4 regions of the Robertmurraya sp. FSL W8-0741 genome follow, and region 1 is predicted to be linked to each of the others. Evidence: riboswitches for the same ligand, from Rfam matches in the RefSeq annotation. Region 1 holds a riboswitch; each other region holds the start of a gene.

Region 1 (5,398 bases):
TTCAGTAATTCCCTTTTTTAAAATATCAATCGTTTCAATAAATGTAGTCATTTTACATTTCCTCCCTAAATTAAATGTTTACCAGCCGATATTACTTAATGGAACAAAAGTTGGAATTAAATTACCATCATATTCTTTTTCAATAAATTTTGCTGTGTCCTCCTCTTGGTAAAGCTCGGCAATTCGGTTGAGTGTCTTATCATCCTTATCCTCAGCTTTTACCGCAATGATATTAATATAAGGAGTGGCCGTTTCACTTTCATAATATATGGCATCCTTAAGCGGAGCTAATCCTGCATCTTTCGCAATGCCGTTGTTGATTAATGAAGCTGCAACATCAGGCAATGCTCTCGGAGTCTGAGCTGGAACGACTTCAATGAGTTCAAGATTTTTTGGATTGTCTGTCACTTGATTGAGATTTCCGTTTGGATCAAAATCTTCAGGTAACCCAATTAACCCGGCTTCTTGTAGTAAAAGTAAGGCGCGTCCTTGGTTGGAAGCATCATTGGGAATGGCGATTTTTGCACCATCTGGAATGTCGTTAACATCTTTGTACTTTTCAGAATAAATACCCATTGGAGCTAAAACAGTTGTTGCAATCGGGACTAAGTCAAGATCATGCTCTTCAATGAAAACGTCAAAATAGGCAACGGTTTGAAACGCGTTAACATCTAATTCCCCTTCAGCAAGAGCGGTATTTGGGGCGACATAATCAGAGAATTTTACAAGCTCGATTTCAATTCCTTCTTTCTCCGCTTTTTTAGAAATGAAGTCCCAAATTCTCGTATCTGTCCCGCTAATTCCTAATTTTACTTTAGTAGTTTCTTTTCCCTGCGTGCTGTCAGATGAACATCCCACTGCAAATACTGCCAATGTAAGCAATATGATCGATAATAAAAATTTTTTCATGTTGTTTTCCTCCTGAGTTATCTTCTTCTAATTTTTTTTGCGGCAAAATTGCCGAATGATTGTAGACCTTGAACGATGACAACTAATATTGCAACTGTAATGAACATGGTAATAGTGTCAAAACGTTGATAACCATATGTAATGGCTAAATCTCCGATCCCTCCACCTCCGACGGCACCTGCCATCGCTGATGCACCAACGAGCCCGATTGTGGCAATTGTAAGAGCAAGAACAAGGGAGCTTAATGCTTCCGGTAAAAGAAATTTGGTAATGATCTGCCAAGGTGTTGCACCCATTGCTTCAGCTGCTTCAATTACACCCGGTTCAACTTCCAATAATGAATTTTCTACTAATCTGGCAATATAAGGCCCTGCATAAAATACGAGGGGGACGATAGCTGCTGTTGTTCCAATCGATGTCCCGACGATGAACCTCGTTACAGGAATCATCGCTACTAATAAAATAATGAAGGGAACAGAGCGGAAAATATTAATTACTCCGTTTAATACATTAAAAACGGCGAGATTTTCAATTAAGTGCCCCTTTCTTGTAACAACCAATAATATTCCAAGCGGTAGTCCGAGGAGTACTGAAAACAAGAGGGAGAAGGCGACCATTTGAATCGTTTCAATTAATGCTTCGATAATCTGTTCTGAATTAACTAGCATATGCACTCACTTCCTTAATGCTGATTTTCTTCTCGTTGATATATGTCAATGCTCGTAAAACCTCTTTATCCTCTCCCTGGAATTCAACTATGAGGTTCCCGAACGGGACTCCTTGCAGTTCGGTAATATTTCCAAAAAGGACGTTGAGATGAACATCGAACTTCTTGGCAATTTCAGAAAGAAGAGGCTGTCCGGCCGATGTTCCGACAAAGTTAATGCGGAAAATCCTTTGTGAACCAGCTTGTTTTTGAATTAAGTTGTTGATGGACTCTGGAAGCTGGTCATTCATCACCGTGCTGACAAAATTACGTGCTGTTGCCGTTTTAGGTGCAGAAAAGACATCGAATACACTTCCTTCTTCAATAATTTTTCCACCTTCGATAACGGCGACTTTGTCACAAATCTCACGAATCACTGACATTTCGTGTGTAATGATTAAAATGGTAATCTTGTACTCTTGATTAATCTTTTTCAAAAGTTGTAGGATTGAGCTTGTCGTCTGCGGATCTAATGCAGAAGTGGCCTCATCACATAAAAGAATGGAGGGCTGTGTTGCTAGAGCACGGGCAATTCCGACCCGCTGTTTTTGTCCCCCTGAAAGTTGATCTGGATGATAATCCGCTTTATCCGCCAATCCGACAAACTCAAGTAATTCATGAACTCGTTTTTTGATTTGAGCTTTGTCAACTTTTGCAAGCGTTAATGGCATCGCCACATTGGCAAAGACTGTTTTTGAATTAAGGAGATTAAAGTGCTGGAATACCATTCCGATATTTTTCTTAACCTCGCGAATTTTTTTTACCGGCAGCGAGGTGAGTTCATGTCCATCGATTATAACCTTGCCTGAAGTCGGGCGTTCCAATAAGTTCACACAGCGAATTAACGAACTTTTACCTGCGCCACTGAATCCGATGACGCCAAATATCTCTCCTTTACTGATGGTTAAATTAATTCCGTCTAATGCTGTGACCTGTTGACCACTACTTTTATAAACTTTTCTCAAATTCTGAAATTCTATCATGATGTCCCTCTCCTTTTCGTATGACTTTGTTAAAAAATCGATTTTGGCTCATTGCATGTGCAACTTTGGATTCACACGCTTTTTGTAAAAATAAAAAGCCCTCTTCTTGAAGAAAGAAGAGGACATATCCATGTGGAAATTAACTTGGATGCTCTTCTTATCTTTCAAGCATTGCTTGCTGGATTTAGCATAGAATCGATAAGATTCCGCTGCCGAGGCGTCATCGGGCCAGTCCCTCAACCTCTCTTGATAAGAAATTTGATATTTAGTTTTTCATAATGAGGCAATTAAAAAACGAATGCTATGGTAAGTGTGTATAATTATGCTCGTTTTTAGGTTGCTTTGTTTAATGAAAAATAAATGAGATACAAAGAAAAAACCTCTTCTGAAAGTACAGAAGAGGTAGGTTTACGAAACAAGTCCGTCCTCTTCTCATCTTTCAAGCACTGGTGCTTGCTGGATTTGGCATAGAATCAATAAGATTCCGCTGCCGAGGTGTCATCGGGCCAGTCCCTCAACCTCTCTTGATAAGAAGTGTTTCTATTCGGTTTTTTAACTTGGTTATTAATCTATCGTATATTTCTTTGAAAGTCAAATGTTTTTTTAAAAGCTGGGCTCTGTTAAATGTCGGTGTTGATTTTAGTACATTTCGTGGTGAAACTTTGGCTTCACACGGAATATGCCCAAAATTATTTAATCAACCATTTTGTTTAACAAAGCCATAAACATTAATTTAAAAGTCTCATCATACTTTCCATAAAATCATCATAATCTTTTGCTTTAATCAATTCGTGGACGTTTTTCCATTCGGACAAAATGTTGATTACTCCCTCGAAAAAAGGGCTGAATAATTCTCGTTGTTGTTTATTAATCGAAATCATGACGATGATTTGCACTTTTTCTTTTCCCCAATTTACCGGTCGATCCAGAATAATCATGCAAATCCCAGTTTTTATTGCATCCATATGCATGGAATGGGGGACCGCAACATTATTGTTAAACGCCGTTGATGACATGCGCTCTCTTTCCAGAACAGATTGTCCATAATCTTTTGTTACGTAGCCTTTCTCATATAGAAGCTTTGACATAAATGAAATATAAGCTTCATCGCTTTCAAGATAAACATTTTTCATAAACAAATCTTCATCAAAGTATAAATCAAGATATTGTTTAACCTTTTGATTCTTTTTTTGCTCATTTAATTTATTAACCTGGAGTTGAATGTATTCATAGTCCTTCTCAATCAAGTAGGGATGAACAAACACAGATGGAGTTTGTTCGCCCTTTAATGGCAATGTGCTGATAATTAAATCTATATCTTTAAGTGAAGATATTTCACTTGCATCAGATAAAACTTTTATAATCTCTATAGAATCATGAAATCTTTTTTCAAGCTTTTGAACGAGTTGAAGGCGCATATCATAATAATTTGGACTGATTACTGCGCATAAAATTTTCTTCTCCAGTTTTTTTCTTCTCTCAAAATACGAGCCAATATGGAAAGCAATATAAGAAATCTCGTCTTCTTTTATATGAATATTCTCCATAAATTGAATTTGATTTGATATAAAGACTGCTAATTCATAAATGAGTGGATATGAATCTTTTAGTTCATATGTTAATGGATTTTTAACCATTTGTTCATACTTGGCTCGAAATAGTAAGTTGCGGATATGAAGTGTGAATTTTACAAAGAATTCATCATCATTAATTTCAATAAAATAACGTTCATGCACTTGTTGAAGTAGTTTTTTTGATAAGTTCACATACTGTTCATCAACATAGTGAATTAAGGAGTCAGAAGTTAGGGATTGGTAATTCAGTAATGTTGTTTTACTAGATAGAAGCAAGATAAAATTGTACCGCTCCGATTCATTAAACTGAATGTCGTATTTCACTTCTAACATATCTGCAATTTTATTCGCAGCTTCCGTTTCAAGATTGCTTTTCAATTTATTGATATCAGTCGATTGAAGGACGGAGTTGTTATTTTTAATTCGATCGACCGTAATGACGAGGTGAAGAAGGATATTATTCATAATATAGTCGTTTACGTACAGGTTAAATTTTTCAAGAATGGAAACGATTTCATCTTTTAATGTAAAAACATCATAATGTGGAAAAGAATCATGAACAGCCTTTAAACTTAAAAATTCTTTGGATGTTTCTTGTAAAATAATGAAACTCATTAATCTTCGCTTTTCTCTTTCTCCACCTACTAAAATAAGTGTATCTTTCTTGCGGCGAATTTTTAAATGGTATGATTTGATCATTTTATTAGCCTGAACAATGTCATTTTCAATTGATGAAACACTGAGAAAGAGTTTATCACTTAAGTCAAAAATGTTTAATCCTTCCGAATGTAGAATTAATTCCTTTAATATTACTTTGACACGGTTTACAGGAGAAATGTAATCATTGTTGTTACTAACCTCGCCTTTAGTGACTAATTGATAACCTTGTGGGGAGGAGGTGATCACAAGCTGATCCTGGTTAATTTCATTGACATATTTTCTAATGGTTCTTGTAGATACTTTAAAATAATTGGCCAAACTTGTAGCAGTACACCAATCATTTTTGGATGCTAAATATTGAATGAAAGCCTCTCTACGATCATTTTTCATAATAGGGCTCCTTATATAAAATAATAGAAATTCTCATTATCATTATAGAAAAAGGATAAAGCATATTCGAGTAAAAAAAGTTCCTATTTGTAGGAACTTTTTTTAGTTTGCTCCATTATTCAATAGATGGAATACTTCTTATAGTTAGATTTAGACGGGAGAGTTATTAAATGAAA
Region 2 (5,398 bases), 1.7 Mb from region 1:
GCCTGCCTTCTTAAAATATGAAAGTATTGTGCGGCAGACGTTAGGTTAGCAACTGTCCAGTTATTTTCCGCTGCCAGCGTTAAAAATCTTTCCATACGGGCACTAGAATGCTCTGGTCCTTGGCCCTCGTATCCATGAGGAAGAAGGATAACGAGTCCCGATTTTTCACCCCACTTCGCCCTTCCTGATGAAATAAATTGGTCAAAAATAACTTGTGCGGCATTAGAAAAATCGCCAAATTGCGCTTCCCATATAACTAATGTTTCAGGCGCAAAAACATTGTATCCGTATTCAAAACCTAGCACGGAACCTTCTGATAACGGACTGTTATAGACACTAAAAGAAGCCTTCGCATCTGATAAGCGGTGCAATGGAGAAAATTTTTCCCCTGTATTCTGATCATATAAAACGATATTTCGATGAGCAAATGTACCGCGCTCTGAATCCTGACCTGAAAGGCGCACAGGAGTTCCATCAGCGATTATGGAGGCAAAAGCAAGCGTCTCGGCTAAGCCCCAATCGACTTTTCCATTATTTTTAAATGCATCTAGGCGTCTCTTTAAAATTCTATTTAATTTGCTGAATACTTGAAATCCTGCCGGCCATTGTAAAAGCTCTTCATTCATTTTCTGTAGCTTTTCAAGAGGAACCCCTGTTTTCATCCTAGAAATTCCTTTCTCCACAGTTTCAGGTGGTTTAGGATCTCCTTCTTTTTCCTCTTTTTCCGGCACTTTTTCATATGCTTCCTGAAGTCTAGTAGTTACTTCACTTTCGAGCTGTTTAAGCTCGCCTTGTGTAAGAATACCTTCCTGAAGTAATTTTTGTGCGTATAGATTCTTCACAGTTGGGTGTTTTTGAATAAGTTGGTACATTAACGGATTTGTCGTCATCGGTTCATCCATTTCATTATGGCCAAACCTGCGATAGCCGACGAGATCAATTAGAACATCCTTTTTAAACGTTTCACGATATTCACAGGCAAATTGTGCTGCGGCCAATACCGCTTCTGGATAATCAGCATTAACATGTAAAATCGGCATTTCATAGCCTTTAGCTAAATCACTCGAATACCTCGTGGAACGAGAATCCGTTCTCTCAGTAGTGAAACCAATCAAGTTATTGGCAATGACATGAATCGTACCACCCGTACGATATCCTTTTAAGCGGCTTAAATTTAACGTTTCAGCTACAATTCCTTGTCCAGGAAATGCGGCATCACCATGGACAAGAATAGCCAATGCCGAGCTTAAATCTTCTTTCGGATACCCCTTGTCTGTACGATTATCTTGGGCAGCACGGGTAAATCCTTCCACTACAGCTCCAACAAATTCAAGATGGCTCGGATTATTCGCCAATGTAATTCTCGCTTTGCGCTGATTCATTTCAGGTAATTCACGATTAAGACCAAGATGATATTTTACATCTCCTGTCCACCCAAAATTAATTCCAATCGAGCCTTCTGAAGGCACTAATTCTTTATTTGGTGCATGCTGAAACTCTGCAAAAATCATTTCATACGGCTTTCCTAAATTATGAGCAAGAACGTTCAAACGCCCCCTATGAGCCATTCCAATATTAATTGTTGACGCACCGTTCTCAACCGTTTCCAAAATAATTTCATCGATTAAAGGAACTAATGAATCCAGGCCCTCTATAGAAAAGCGTTTTTGGCCAACGAAGGTTTTATGGATAAATTTTTCAAACTCCTCGACCTCTGTTAAGCGTTTCAGCACTTTTTTCTTTTTATCAGCAGTTAATGATGGAAGCAGACTCCCACTTTCAATTTTGTTGCGAATCCACATTTTCTCTTGATTATTATTAACATGTCGGATTTCAAAAGCAATTTTTCCGGTGTATACCTTTTTCAAGTACTCAATTGCATCATAACCATTTTTTAGATGGTGTGGAATATCCGTTGAGATAAAATGAGCTGGTATTTCCTCTAGATCTTGTTTCGTTAGTCCGTAATACTCCATTTCGATTAATTCTTTATCAGGTTCTTGATTTTTCAAGGGGTAAATATCAGCTGCTAAATGGCCATAGCCTCTTACTTTGTCAGCGAGATTGGCTGCTGCTAATATTTTTTCAATCGGTGTGCTAACTTGAATTACATTAGATTCGGAATGTGCAATCTCATTCTTTTCCAATGTAGGTGGTCCATTTTCTGCGAAGTATGCTTTTATCTCTTCGTCCACTGAATCAGGATTTTCTAAATAGGCTTCATACATCTCTATGACATATCCTAAATTCGGTCCGTGAAATCCTTGCCATACTGGTCCTTGACCATCTGATGGCTTCCTCATGTGAAATACCTCCAAAATCTTTTAAGAAATTGATCACTTTATCCTCTATCTCCTCCATTGATAAACTCAAATGTTAGAATAATATTATTTTTCAGAGGATATAACGTTTTCAAGGCTATTCTAACACGTTCATGTAAGAACTACAAAGGTTTTAACTGTGCAAACAGTAAAAACTTTTGCTAGGCAATTACCTATTGTAATAAAATTTTAACACCCGTTTAAATTATTACATCATTGGATAAATTTCCTCATCAATAGGCAAATTATGAATGAATATAAATCAAGGAGATGAACGATGCGTGAATATTGGTCGTGCAAAGGAAATAGCAGAAAGTGCTGAAGTTCATAACGTCACATATGAAGGGTTTCCAGTGATCATCCAACATGTTGATGAACAAACAAAAACAGCGAGAATTTATTCGAAGCAAAATCCTGAATATGAACAGACTGTCCCAATCTTAAACTTAATTGAAGAGGAATAAAATCAGGCTGCCCGCAAACGCTCGCTTTCTTCGTTGCTCGTCTTGTCCGGTGCTCATTACCTATTATGGTAACTCCGCTCCTCCCAAGGCTTCGCGCCTCGAAATCAAACGTTTTAACTGATTTTTTTTATTTTTGACTTTGTCTACACTCTGAAATAATTTCTCATTGACTTTATTGGTTTATTGTAGTAAATTTTAGAAAATTGAATTTAATTTCTTATCAAGAGAGGTTGAGGGTCTGGCCCTATGAAACCTCAGCAACCTGCAAGTATTTATTGCAAGGTGCTAATTCCTGCAAGTTTTGTAAATAAACTTGGAAGATAAGAAGAATGGCTCATATCCGTTATGAAAAGTCTTCTTCTTATAGAAGACTTTTTTTGTTTGGCTTTGTTATATGCCGGAGTTGATTTTCAGCTCATTTTCTCTCTCATAAGACCTTTCAATAGAAATAAAAGGGCGTGCGAATCAAAGTTTCACAAGAAATAAGCCAAAATCGCTTTATCAACAATTCTGTTTAACAAAGTCTTTGTTTAAGATGCATACAGACATATTACAAGCAAATTTTATGAACTTAAGGAGTGTTATCTTATGTATGAACTCGAAACAAAATTGGCGCAAATCGGAAATCGCAGTGAAAAAACAACAGGTACAGTAAATCCTCCTATTTATCTTTCTACCGCCTATCGTCATGAAGGAATTGGTCAATCAAGCGGCTACGATTATATCCGAACTGGAAATCCAACAAGACAAATTTTAGAACAGACGATAGCCGAGCTTGAAGAAGGTGATGGCGGGTTCGCCTGTAGTTCTGGAATGGCGGCTATTTTGACAGTACTTTCTCTCTTTCAATCAGGAGACGAATGGATTGTCGCAAAGGATTTATATGGCGGTACATACCGTATTCTTGAGGAGAACTTTAAGAAATGGGGCCTTAAAGCAACATATGTGAATACGAGCGATGTTGCCAATATACAGGAATATATTACCGAAAAAACAAAAGCTATCTTTATTGAGACACCTACAAATCCCCTTATGGAACAAACCGATATCAAGGCAGTTTCAAAAATAGCAAAAGAAAACAAACTTTTAGTAATTGTCGACAATACGTTTTACACTCCTTATATTCAAAAACCGATTAGAGATGGTGCTGATATCGTCATCCATAGTGCCACCAAATATTTAGGCGGACACAATGATGTTTTGGCCGGATTGATTGTCGCGAAAGGAAAAGAACTTTGCGAGTCTCTAGCTTTCTATCATAATGGCAATGGCTCAGTTCTAAGCCCTTTCGATTCATGGCTGTTAATGCGGGGAATGAAGACGCTAGCCCTAAGAATGGAAAAACATGAGCAAAATGCAAAAGAGCTTGTCCGCTTTCTGTTAGAACATGACGCCGTAACAAATGTCCTTTACCCAGGACGAGGAGGAATGGTTTCATTTCGAATTCAACATGAAGCATGGGTGAATCCTTTCTTGCAAAACTTGCAATTAATCACATTTGCTGAAAGCTTAGGTGGAACTGAAAGTTTTATCACCTATCCTGCTACACAGACCCATGCAGATATTCCCGAAAAGATTCGATTTGAAACAGGGGTAGATAATTGTTTACTGCGCTTCTCAGTCGGATTAGAGCATAGCAATGATTTAAAAAATGATTTACAGCAAGCATTCATAAAAGCCAAACAGGAGGTAGTACGATGAACGAAGACTGTTGTTACTCTTTTGAAACGAAGTTGCTTCACAATAACTCAAAATTTGATCTTACAACTGGAGCTGTCAGCGTCCCCATTCAGCATGCCTCAACCTTCCATCAATCAAGCTTTGACACTTACGGAAAGTATGATTACGGTCGAAGCTTGAATCCTACACGGGAAGCTCTCGAGGAGCAATTAGCTCATTTAGAGGGTGGTACTCGTGGGTTTGCATTTGCTTCTGGAATGGCTGCCATTTCAACCGCCTTTCTCCTCCTATCCAAAGGTGACCATGTCGTCATGACGGAGGATGTATACGGCGGAACCTATCGCATGGTAACAGAGGTTCTCTCACGCTTTGGCATTGAGTATACATTTGTCGATATGACTGATCTCGATGCCGTCACGAAGGCTGTTCAAGCAAATACGAAAGTATTTTATGTCGAAACTCCTTCAAATCCAACGTTAAAAGTTACAGACATTAAAGCAATCAGTCTGATCGCCAAAAAACATGGGGCATATACATTTGTCGATAATACTTTCCTAACTCCTGCCTTACAAAGGCCTTTGCAATTAGGGGCGGATGTCGTCCTCCACAGTGCTACAAAATTTTTATCCGGTCACAGTGATGTGGTTGCAGGTGTCGCTGTTGTAAGAGATGAAGAATTGGCAAATCGACTTGCTTTTTTACAAAATTCCTTCGGGGCTGTACTCGGCGTTCAGGACTGTTGGTTAGTAATGCGCGGTCTTAAGACATTATCAGTTCGATTACAGCAATCGGTCAAAACAGCTACTAAATTGGCACACTTTTTCCGCCAGCACGATTCAGTAAAGAATGTTTATTATCCTGGTTTAAAAGAGCATCCCCAATATGAATTGCAAAAAAAGCAAGCTTTAAACGCGGGGGCTGTTTTATCTTTTG
Region 3 (5,398 bases), 1.8 Mb from region 1:
TGTCAATTTTAAGCTTTGTGGCACGACAAAAAACTCCTTTACATTACCAAAAACATCCTGAATGTGTAATTTGCTTTTTCCGATGATTTACAAAGGTCAACAGATTGTCTTTTTTAATAAAGGCTTCTTACATATCTTTTTGACTGAATGCATTTGCCAGATTCGTTAATGATTGAATAAGGAGAAAAACAGGGATAAAGGTGATTTTTTTCATTGTGCACCTCACAAGTTTGTGTCCCTTATTTTCCGATATTTCCTGAAATATTATTCTGATTCAAAGAACTACTACACAAATAGGGAGAATTAAGGTATACTGTGTGAGACAATTTATAACGGAAACCACAAGGGGAGCTTATAGCTGAGAGTGAACATTAGTTCTGACCCTTTGAACCTGTTAGTTAATGCTAGCGCAGGGATGTGGATGATTATTTAGATATGATCTCATCATGTTCTCCCTTGTGTTTTCGTTTGAAAAAAAGGGGGATTTTTTTATGAAAAAACTAAGTTTATTGGCTTTAATTGAGGCATCTTTTTTTGCTGCATTTGCCTTAATTTTAGACCTACTTCCATCTATTGACCTCGGTCCGTGGATATCTATTTCTTTCGCAATGGTACCTATATTTATTTTAGCTTTTCGCTGGGGCCTTAAAGTTAGTTTTCTCGCGGGATTCATCTGGGGACTATTACAGTTTGCAGTAGGTGATGCTTATTTCTTAACGCCTATTCAATTTTTAATTGAATATTTTGTGGCCTTTGCTTTTATAGGTTTCGCTGGCTTTTTCATTAAACCTATCCAAGCAGAGTTCCAAAAAGGAAATAAAAAGAAGGCTCTTAGCTGGGTAGTAATTGCCATTTTTGTTGGAAGTATTGCCCGGTATTTTTGGCATTTCTTAGCAGGTATCATCTTTTGGGGGAGCTATGCACCAGAAGGTATGTCTCCGGTTATATATTCGCTCGTTGTTAATGGAGGTGCAATGCTGGGTTCAGCCATTTTATGTGCGATAGTTTTACTTGCGTTATTAAGTAATGCCCCTAGACTTATCAAAGTTCGTGCTATTAGATGATTGACAGAATGATTGAACTGATTTATAGTAATCCTATAAATTTAATATGATTAATTTCACTTATCCAGAGAGGCGGAGGGATTTGGCCCTAAGAAACCTCGGCAACAGACTCGTTTCAAGAGAACTGTGCCAATTCCAACAAGCATTGCTTGAAAGATAAGATGAGCGGTTAAAGGCAAAACCTCTTCTTACTTGAACGGATCTTGATAAGAAGAGGTTTTTTTTCGCTCGCAAGGAGGAATAGATAATGAATGAAAGAGATCTGCTCATTGAAAGATTGCTTGACTTTGGAATCTATAAGATCAATGATAAGCAGCTATTTGAATTACCTATTGTTGATTTGGAGCAGGAACTAAAAAAAATCATGCAAAATAAAGGGAATGATGGTTAAGATGCTTGGAGGCATTAAGAAATTTTCTGTGGCTTATAATTAATATCTTCCGATGAGTACACAAACACAATCACCATACCTCCAATAACTTTTGCACGAATCAAAATAGGTTGATTATATTCGTTTTTAAAGGAAAAATCTGGACCATACCAACTGACAGTAGCGTCTCTACCTGGTGGAACATAGGGCACATGCTTGCTATGTGAGTAACGCTCGATCATTGTTACACCTGAAAGGTCTACTGCATTAAAGAGAGTGGAGGAAACTTGACAGATACCTCCACCAATTCCATCAATTAATTCGCCTTTTACAATCTCAGGGGCTTTCATATAGCCTCTTTCAGCGGTTCTTTTTCCGACTACTTTATTGAATGAAAAAATCTCTCCAGGGAACACAACTTGATTATTAATGGCTTCCACCGCTAATTCAATATTTTTTGAGCGGGCTTTATTTTTTGAATTAAAGTATGTCCTGTATTGTCCTAATCGTTTAGTTCTAATGATGGAAAGAAGCTCACTATCTACTTTCGGATAGACCAACATTTTTGGCACTTCCAATGTCGTTAATCGATTATGAAAATAATAATGAAAAAAGGCTTCCGTAAATACATGGCGATTAAGTTTGTAGCCCACTTTTTCTGGGATGATATGCCCGGAGTCGCTAAGTGTTGCGTTTTTAGGTTTCTTTTCAACGTTTTGTTCAATCTGTCTAAGTAATTGTTCATATTTCACCGGATCAATGAGCTCGAGACCCGGTGCTGGAATCATAACTTCTTGACGTTTCACTATTGTGATCGTATCATTATTTTCTGTAATGCTTAGCGGTACTCCATTTTGAGGATGGATCAGTAAGAGTAGACTGAGAATCCACGAAACGTACATATTGCTCCTCCTAAAATCCTTTATTCGCATTTTTCGCTCATGACATTTTGGGTGTGCTAGTAATAAAGTTTTCTTTGACTCAGTCTATTTTTTTTATTTTGCGAAGAAATTATTCTTGATTTCCGCGAGCTTTTCAATAGCATTCTTCATAAAAGTCCGAAATAATGGGAAGCAGACGAAAAAAGGTGTTCTAAATGAAGCTCATGATTTTACTAAAGGCAATATTTATAAACAGCTTTTTTGTTTTTCTACTGCGATTATCCTTACAAACCTTTTACAAATATCGGATCAATTTAGTATTCACGGCTACGATAATAGCGCAAGGAATTGCCTTACCTTACGGAGTGAATGTAGTTCATTTCCAAAAAGTTCACGGTATGTCCAGTGTTTTGCATTTTTGATATCGTTTTTATATTTACGTATCTTTTCTTGTATGTACGATCCTTAAGGGATTAGAAATTCAAACTTTGGTTCTTTCTCTTCCCCAACTGCATAAACATCATTTTCTTCGCTTCCATATCAAAGCGTCAGCAATAATAGTTTTAGGCATTGGTAAAGAAATGGACGATAGTTTCTCCACATGTGGGATAAAACAACGGGTGTCTGTTGGACGTTGATGAATCGTGTAAAACAAAATAAACTGGTTTTCCGTTCCCACCTGTATGTTATATCCTGCTTTTAGTTGACCATTTTTCATATGATCCACCTTCATGCCCATGAAGGTGCGTCTTTGTCCGTTTGAGAATTACTATTATGAACACCGAAGATTTGAATCTGTTCTTTATATTTAGCCAGTCTAGGTAAGAAGCTATCGCGGATGAACTTCACCGTTTTCTTTAATTGACTACGTTCTTTTCGTTTCTCTTTACGAATATTGTTTCGGGTTCCTTTTCAATGTCTTCAGTTAATGCTTCTATCTTTCCTTCTAGTTCCGTCGCGGCAGTTTCTAAATACTTTATTATAATTAAATGGATTGATAAGCCAAAAAAGATTTAATATAGGTTGATTGGAACGGAAGGCACGAAGACTCCTACGGGATGACTTCATTTATTCTAGTTAGTCGAATTGGGAGCTTATTCGGACTTGACCTTAAAAGTTTCACTCGTTGTTCTGTCCGAATACACCTTTCATTCGGACAAATGTCTTTCTCGCTATCCCCGTTCTGTCCGAATACACCTCTCCATTAATACCACTGAAAAAGTCAGTAGAATGGACAACTCCCCGTGGACAGCCTCTTTTTTAGGGGCTTGATAAAAAAAAGTTTGACAAATTTGTGAACTTTTCGTTAAATAATGGTAAAGGGGATGAAATGGATGACTGAAAAACAGCTTAAGAATTTACTTTTCTTTAAAAAATTGACGAGTATCGGAATCTTTTTTGGCTTTCTCGTATTTTTATCAAGCTTCTTTGTAAGCGGTCCCAGCGCTCCTTATCAATTGTCAATCGGAATTAGTATCATCGTTTCGTCTATGCTTTTATTTGGATTCGGGTTGTTCTTGCCGTTGATGGAAGAGGCAAGTGGTGAAGATATAAATAAACAAAAAGAAACCTCAAGCTTGTAGAGAAAGCTCGAGGTATTATTTTTGTTTAGGAATTATAGATTTTTACTCTTAATGAGCAGCATGACCAGCTGACATGACCCAAATCGAACCGACGACGATAACAACAGCCATGAATACTCCATAAACAATATTAATTACATTTGTTTTTCCGTCTTCACCTTCACGCAAGTGCATGAACATGAAAAGCTGAATTCCAGCTTGGAGGACTGCCAGTGTGCCGATAATCCACATAATTACTTTAAAGGATAGACTCGTTTTTAAAGCAATATATGCTGCTCCAAAGGTAAGGATTAAGGAAAAGATGAATCCTAACACATGGCTGATTGGAAAGCGATTTGTATGTTTCTCCATTTAGCCCACCATCCCTTTTAAATACACGAAGGTAAAGATAAAAATCCAGACAACATCAAGAAAATGCCAGTACAGACCAATTATAAATGTTTTTCGAGCAGTCGTTGGTGTTAAGCCTCTGCGTAATAATTGAATGATAACCATGATTGCCCAAATAATTCCAAATGTTACGTGAGCTCCATGTGTACCAAGTAAAACAAATAAACTGGAGAGAAAAGCACTTGTTTGCATAGTAGCTCCCAGATGTACATAATGAATAAATTCATTAATTTCCATGAATAAAAATCCTGCACCGAGTAGAAGAGTGATTACAAGCCAGAAAATAAGACCCTTCAATTGCTGGCGCCGCATCTCAAAGATGGCTATCCCCATCGTAAAACTACTTGTTAACAGGAGAACGGTTTGAATAAGAACATCTTTAATCATAATGATATCCTGGTGAGTAGGACCACCAGCATAGCGCTGGTAAAGGACCCCATATACACCGAAGAGAGTTGCAAACAAAACAATTTCAGCTCCAAGGAAAATCCAGAAGCCTAGTATATTCAAACGGTTTTGTTCAGTTTGATATTCTAATGGCAAGGAATAATCGATCTTACTTGACATAATTATGCACCTCTCCTTCCACATTTCTCCACTTGCTTTCCGTTTCTTTAATTTCATCAACTGGAATATGATAACCTTCATCATAATCGAAGGAGCGGTAAATCAAGCCAGCGATAATTCCAATTGCAGCAATCGCGGCAGCAATATGCCACTCAAATACAAGGAAGAACCCTGCGACTCCAAAGGCCACTCCCATAATGAATGGAAGACCGGAGTTTGATGGCATGTGAATTTCTTTAATTTCACTATCTTTTATCGTTAAACCTTGATTATTTTTTTTCATTTTCCAAAATGGATCAAGTCCATCTACTTCAGGTAGCTTTGCAAAGTTATAAGGTTGAACAGGGGAAGCAGTTGCCCATTCAAGCGTGCGAGCATTCCAAGGATCTCCTGTAATATTGCGGTCGGCATGGCGAATGCTCCAATAAATATTGTAACAGAAAGCGATAAATCCAAGCGCCAATATGACAGAACCTAAAGCTGAAACAAGGAATAACGGTGCAAATCCTGATTCTACAGAGTAGGTATAAGAACGACGAACTG
Region 4 (5,398 bases), 1.5 Mb from region 1:
GAGTGCTAATTTCAAACAGTATTGACGAGGAGAATTTTTTTCCAAACAAAAAGAGCATTTAAATGCTCTTTTTGTTGCTATTCTTTGGATTTTTGCAGCGTTTTTTCAGCGAGAAACAGGCCGATTGCTTTATTGTGTTCCCAAATTGACGGGAAGGCAGTAAGCGGTAAGCTGCTGTCTTCGACTAGAGAGCCGATTTCTATTGTAAAAGCGGGCTTTTCAAATTCTTCTATAAACCAATCGGTAAAGCCGCCGCCCTGTTGGTGAAAAGCAGGCTCCTCCAATTCGTAATTTGTCAAATCCGAAACTTTTTCAGCAATTGTATAGTAATCATCGGTAAAATTAGTTGTATGGGTAAGACCCCATTGATGATAGCCCCAAAAAATCACATTTCCAGATGAATGATAAGAAACGGCAATTTCTGGTTTAATGTTACGGGTGAATTCAACAAGCGCCTTTACTTCAACTGCCTCCAAAGGTCTTCTACCCTTGTAAAATTGATAGTTAGGTCTTCTATTAACCCCTTTTAAATTTTCCCAATTAGCAGGGTATTGTCGGTTTAGATCTATTCCGTGAATATTTGCTTTCCAACGAACAAAATGAATTGAGCCTTCATTCATCTCTACGAGACTCCAATGAATATTAGCAGGGAAGGCATGGAGTCCAAATTGTTGCAACGTTACTCCGTCAGGATTCACCATAGGGACAAACCAAATCGATACTTGATTCAAGATATTGGGACTGAAATCATTTATAGCTTGATTATTTTCGTATGCTGTTAAATACGTTTGAAGCATTTTCATTAATAGAGCACTGGTCATCCACTCTCTGGCATGGTGAGCACCATGTATCAAAATGTTTCGTTTGCCATGTCCTAATTTAACTGCCCATACTTTTCTTCCGTAGGTAGTGGTGGCAAGTGCTTTGTAAGTAAGCATGTCTGGGTAGAGCTCCGAAAGCTTATATAAGTCTTCCGTTAAAGCTTCATACGTATAGATCATTTTCGTGTTGATGTCATGGGTGCGACTGAAAGATGGGGTAGCTGGAATAAACAAAATGAGCATAATAACTATCCATTTCAGATTAAGCAGTTTTTTTAATGTATTCATATTCTTTATTTTGCTATAAGGAAGCCATTTTCATGAATTTTTTTCAACAGTAATTTTTGCTTCCGCACTGCGACCAGAATTCATTTCTTGGCAATTGAATATGATTTCAAGCGAAAATAATTGAAATTCATGCATTATTTCGTCTATAATAAAAGCAAATTAAATAGTTATCAAGAGTGACCGAGAGAACTGGCTCTAAGACGTCACAGCAACCTGTATGTATGCAAGGTGCTCCAACCAGCAAAGCAGAAGCTTTGGATGATAAAACGGTAAAAACTCCTTTTGTATCCAATGCAAAAGGAGTTTTTTTGTGACCGTCAAAGGAGATGAATTGTATGAATATTAGTGGGGCTGCAAGAAGTTATATGGCAAAGTATTTTAATGAAGAGGATTTTTTAATACATGTATCGAAAACAATCGAGCGTCAATTGCAGGAATGGGATAATTCTTATAAAGTCATGATCATGAAATTGGAGAATTATCTTTGGACTGCCAGAAATGTTGACAATGATTATGAACTGTTACTTTCAGAACATGAAATTAATGTTCTGCAAAAAAAGGATCCATATGCATTGGATCGAGAAATATGGAATGAACTACAAAAACAGGGGCTCATGATTTTGAATGGCTATGGAAATTATTTAGATCAGATTTTTTGATTTTTTGGACAGAAACACTTTTTACGACTTCTCGCATATAATATCTTCGGTGCGAAATAAGGTTGATCTTCTTTAGGGAGGATTTCATCCTTATTTTGCTTAGCATTGTGTACATTTAACATGAGAAGGGAAGGAACAAGGTCGTGAAAGAAAAGCAAATAATCATGAAGAGAGAGAATAGCAAACATAGTAGTGAATTTAAGGTTGTTAAGGTTGAGATTTCTGCACCAGTAGAATCATTATATGCAGTCTGTACACCTGTTAATCTAAAATAGCAACTAACTTAATGTTCTGTAATTTGACAATTTTTTTATTTTTTGTCGAAATGCTATTATAATATAACTAATATTTTGCGGTAAGTTGGGAGATATTTTATATTTTTCTATATTTATGAAGGTTTGACACAAGATAATATAGTATTTCGAAATTATTTTCAGTTTTTTGACCCGTTAGTTGATTATTTACATGCTAGTTGGGCTGTGTTACTATCAGTGTTGCTTTGATAGTTAGGAAAACGAAATTTTAACAGTTTTTTCTATTGTTAAAGCAAGCATTTAAATTTTCAGCGGGGTGTAGTTTAGATGAAAGTGCAGAATTTAGTTCCGTTTGAAAATACGGAATTACTTAAAGAGATAAGTGTTCTTCGCTCCAAAAAGAACGAACTATATCACAAAAGTGGCCCAAATAGTCCAGTCTATCTTGATCTAGCATTAAAGCTTGACTTTTTAGAGACTCAATACATCGAAGAAAAAATAGATCATCTTATTAAAGATTAGCTATTGCCGTTTTCTGCAGGGCTAATGAAAAAATTTGATTATTCATCCATAAAGTGAGAACGTTCACTATTGGGCAAAATGAGAGGAGCATTATGATAATGCTCTTTTTTTATTGCTGAGAAACTGTTGTTGAATGCTAGTGTATCGCCGTTTAGTGCAAGCCGGTCTTAACCGTTGGTACAGCGATGATCATGAAAGAAAACGATCTTTATTCCTCCTCACATTATCTTCCTTACTATCATCAATCAAGGCATGCGAATTAAATTAAAGTGTTTGAATAAATTGAAAATTTATAATGAATAGTCATTCATTTTGTGTTATCTTACAAGTAGGTGCAGTTGAGGGTGGTGGTTATTTGTTTGTAAAAAAACGGTCCATTAAGGGGGAGAAGGGCAATGTCCGTTATATCGAAGGACTGGTTACTTTTCACAATGTTCATTTGAATGTTTATTGTTTTGAACTGGATGGTGTTCTTATTGATACAGGTGCGCAAGTTTTACTCAATGAATTTACCCCTTTTTTTGCAGAATCTACTCTCGAACAAGTTGTAATCACACATTATCACGAGGACCATACAGGGGGTGCAGCCTATTTACATAGCAAGCTTAAGCTTCCAATCTATCAAAATGAGATGACGATTGAACAATGTGCAAAAAAAGCAGATTACCCTAAGTATCGCAAGTTTTTTTGGGGAACAAGAAAGCCCTATCATGCTCGTCCATTGTCTAAAACCTTCTCATCGCGGACTGCAACTTGGGATGTGATTGCCACGCCTGGTCATTCGAGCGATCATCTGTCTTTTTTAAATCGGGAAACAGGTCAACTATTTTCGGGTGATTTATATGTGACTGCGAAAACAAAACTCGTTTTACGTGAAGAGAATATTCCCCTTATTATTCAATCTATTGAAACGGTATTAACGTATGACTTTGAAGAAATGTTTTGCTGCCATGCAGGTTTCGTCAAAGATGGGCGCAAGGCGCTGACAAAAAAACTTCATTATTTGCAGGAGTTACAGGGAAAAACGTTAGCTTTACGAAAACAAGGGCTAACAGAGTATGAGATACAGGCGGAGCTATTTAGCAAGAAATATCCAATTACCTTTTTTTCATCAGGAGAATGGGATTCCATTCATATCATCCGTTCTATTTTACGAGAAAATGCTTTAGACAAATGAGAGTAAGTGTTATGGAGGGAAAAAAATGTCTAGTATTTCATCAATTCTTCGAAATTTGCGTATTCCGGTTATCGGTTCACCTCTTTTTATTATCAGTAATCCGAAACTTGTAATTGAACAATGTAAGGCGGGAATTGTTGGTGCAATGCCTGCCCTTAATGCACGACCTGCATCTCAATTAGATGAATGGCTCGCAGAAATTACTGAGGAACTGGCCGCTTATAATGCGAAGCATCCAGAGAAGCCTGCAGCTCCGTTTGCGATTAATCAAATTGTGCACAAATCCAACAATCGTCTTGAACAGGACATGGAGCTTTGTGTGAAGTATAAAGTTCCCATCATTATTACATCGCTTGGGGCAAGAGAAGAAGTGAATGTTGCTGCACATAGCTATGGCGGTATCGTTTTTCATGATGTTATTAATAATCGTTTTGCCCGGAAAGCAATTGATAAAGGCGCTGATGGCTTAATTGCAGTAGCAGCAGGTGCTGGCGGCCATGCAGGAAGTAAAAGTCCATTTGCATTAGTACAAGAAATTCGGGAATGGTATGAGGGACCTCTTGCATTAGCCGGTTCAATTGCTAATGGAAGCGCTATCCTCGCTGCTCAAGCGATGGGTGCAGATTTTGCTTATATTGGTTCTCCGTTTATTGCAACAAAAGAAGCGAGGGCAGCGGAAGAATATAAGCAGGCAATTGTTGACTGTAATTCAGATGATATTATTTACAGCAATCTCTTTACAGGAGTTCATGGCAATTATTTGGCTCCTTCGATTCGCGCGGCAGGATTGGACCCAGATGCATTGCCGGAAAGTGATCCCTCTAAAATGAATTTTGCTGGTGATGTGAAGGCGAAGGCATGGAAAGATATTTGGGGAAGCGGCCAAGGGATCGGAGCAGTTAAAGAAATTTCAACCGCTGCTCAATTCGTTGAAAAATTGCATAAAGAGTATGTTATGGCAAAAGAGAAGTTATGGAAGTCAATTCATCATTTTGCGTAATAAAAAGAGAGCTTGCGAGAGCAAGCTCTCAAGTTTAGAGAAGGCACGAAACCTCTTAGGGGGTAATTTATAGTTTTTTTCGGGGTAAGCTATTATTCGTTATCGCTCGCCCCTTCAATGAGGGTTCCTCGTTTATAATGGTTCATTTCAGTCAATTCAATGATATATTCGTAGTTATCAATCGCATTTTGAATTTCAATTTTTTGTTCACTTAGTAAATTTGGATCCTTTAATTTATCCACTAGGTGATGCTTTTTTTCCTCTAATGTTTGTTTGATTTCATGATAGTTCACCATAAACACCCCTTTTAGACTTAGCGATAAGTAAGCGCTTTCTATATCTAGTATATAAAAATATTTCCGAAAGTAATCAGAATAAGTATTAACAATTTGTGAAACATTTCCACTTCGTCTGTATTTAAGGCAATGTTGCGTTATGTTCAGAGCACTGATTGTGTCCTTTGATTAATATATCTTAGTGGGCATAGTAATGGGAGCATAAAGAAGTGGCGCAAGATTAATTTCAACATTTTTTAAATTTTTTCTAGCATTTTTAGATGATTGTTGTTAATATAGTGAATGAATTATTAATGGAAAGCAGATAGTCAATATCAGGGTCTTTCCAAGCAGATAATTTTGACCACTTTTTCTATTTGAAAAAGTTAAGGCATCGGTTCG

Evidence for each region. A riboswitch is a leader RNA that binds a small molecule or an ion and turns the genes downstream of it on or off. The one in region 1 is predicted to bind S-adenosylmethionine.
Region 2: it holds a riboswitch for S-adenosylmethionine, as region 1 does, so the genes downstream of both, NST02_RS12375 (methionine biosynthesis PLP-dependent protein) here and NST02_RS20955 (methionine ABC transporter ATP-binding protein) in region 1, are expected to answer to the same signal.
Region 3: it holds a riboswitch for S-adenosylmethionine, as region 1 does, so the genes downstream of both, NST02_RS12195 (Fur-regulated basic protein FbpA) here and NST02_RS20955 (methionine ABC transporter ATP-binding protein) in region 1, are expected to answer to the same signal.
Region 4: it holds a riboswitch for S-adenosylmethionine, as region 1 does, so the genes downstream of both, NST02_RS13785 (hypothetical protein) here and NST02_RS20955 (methionine ABC transporter ATP-binding protein) in region 1, are expected to answer to the same signal.

Annotation. Positions count from the first base shown of each region.
Region 1 covers NZ_JBBOQG010000001.1:4,296,800-4,302,197, reverse strand. The annotation lists gene NST02_RS20970 (M20 family metallopeptidase) at 1-51, opposite strand, end outside; gene NST02_RS20965 (MetQ/NlpA family ABC transporter substrate-binding protein) at 79-909, opposite strand; gene NST02_RS20960 (methionine ABC transporter permease) at 927-1,577, opposite strand; gene NST02_RS20955 (methionine ABC transporter ATP-binding protein) at 1,567-2,598, opposite strand; SAM riboswitch class I at 2,753-2,854, opposite strand; SAM riboswitch class I at 3,028-3,132, opposite strand; gene NST02_RS20950 (BglG family transcription antiterminator) at 3,327-5,222, opposite strand; gene NST02_RS20945 (YczE/YyaS/YitT family protein) at 5,393-5,398, shown strand, end outside.
Region 2 covers NZ_JBBOQG010000001.1:2,556,308-2,561,705, reverse strand. The annotation lists gene NST02_RS12385 (2-oxoglutarate dehydrogenase E1 component) at 1-2,303, opposite strand, end outside; gene NST02_RS12380 (H-type small acid-soluble spore protein) at 2,603-2,785, shown strand; SAM riboswitch class I at 3,000-3,112, shown strand; gene NST02_RS12375 (methionine biosynthesis PLP-dependent protein) at 3,374-4,486, shown strand; gene metC (cystathionine beta-lyase) at 4,483-5,398, shown strand, end outside.
Region 3 covers NZ_JBBOQG010000001.1:2,516,494-2,521,891, forward strand. The annotation lists TPP riboswitch at 335-433, shown strand; gene thiT (energy-coupled thiamine transporter ThiT) at 492-1,064, shown strand; SAM riboswitch class I at 1,122-1,227, shown strand; gene NST02_RS12195 (Fur-regulated basic protein FbpA) at 1,312-1,455, shown strand; gene NST02_RS12200 (VanW family protein) at 1,470-2,336, opposite strand; gene NST02_RS23780 (hypothetical protein) at 2,836-3,033, opposite strand; gene NST02_RS12210 (hypothetical protein) at 3,650-3,898, shown strand; gene qoxD (cytochrome aa3 quinol oxidase subunit IV) at 3,947-4,249, opposite strand; gene qoxC (cytochrome aa3 quinol oxidase subunit III) at 4,250-4,855, opposite strand; gene qoxB (cytochrome aa3 quinol oxidase subunit I) at 4,845-5,398, opposite strand, start outside.
Region 4 covers NZ_JBBOQG010000001.1:2,843,891-2,849,288, reverse strand. The annotation lists gene fdhD (formate dehydrogenase accessory sulfurtransferase FdhD) at 1-62, shown strand, start outside; gene NST02_RS13790 (M14 family metallopeptidase) at 78-1,109, opposite strand; SAM riboswitch class I at 1,274-1,377, shown strand; gene NST02_RS13785 (hypothetical protein) at 1,445-1,768, shown strand; gene NST02_RS13780 (hypothetical protein) at 2,350-2,544, shown strand; gene NST02_RS13775 (MBL fold metallo-hydrolase) at 2,900-3,721, shown strand; gene NST02_RS13770 (NAD(P)H-dependent flavin oxidoreductase) at 3,747-4,721, shown strand; gene NST02_RS13765 (DUF3896 family protein) at 4,814-5,017, opposite strand.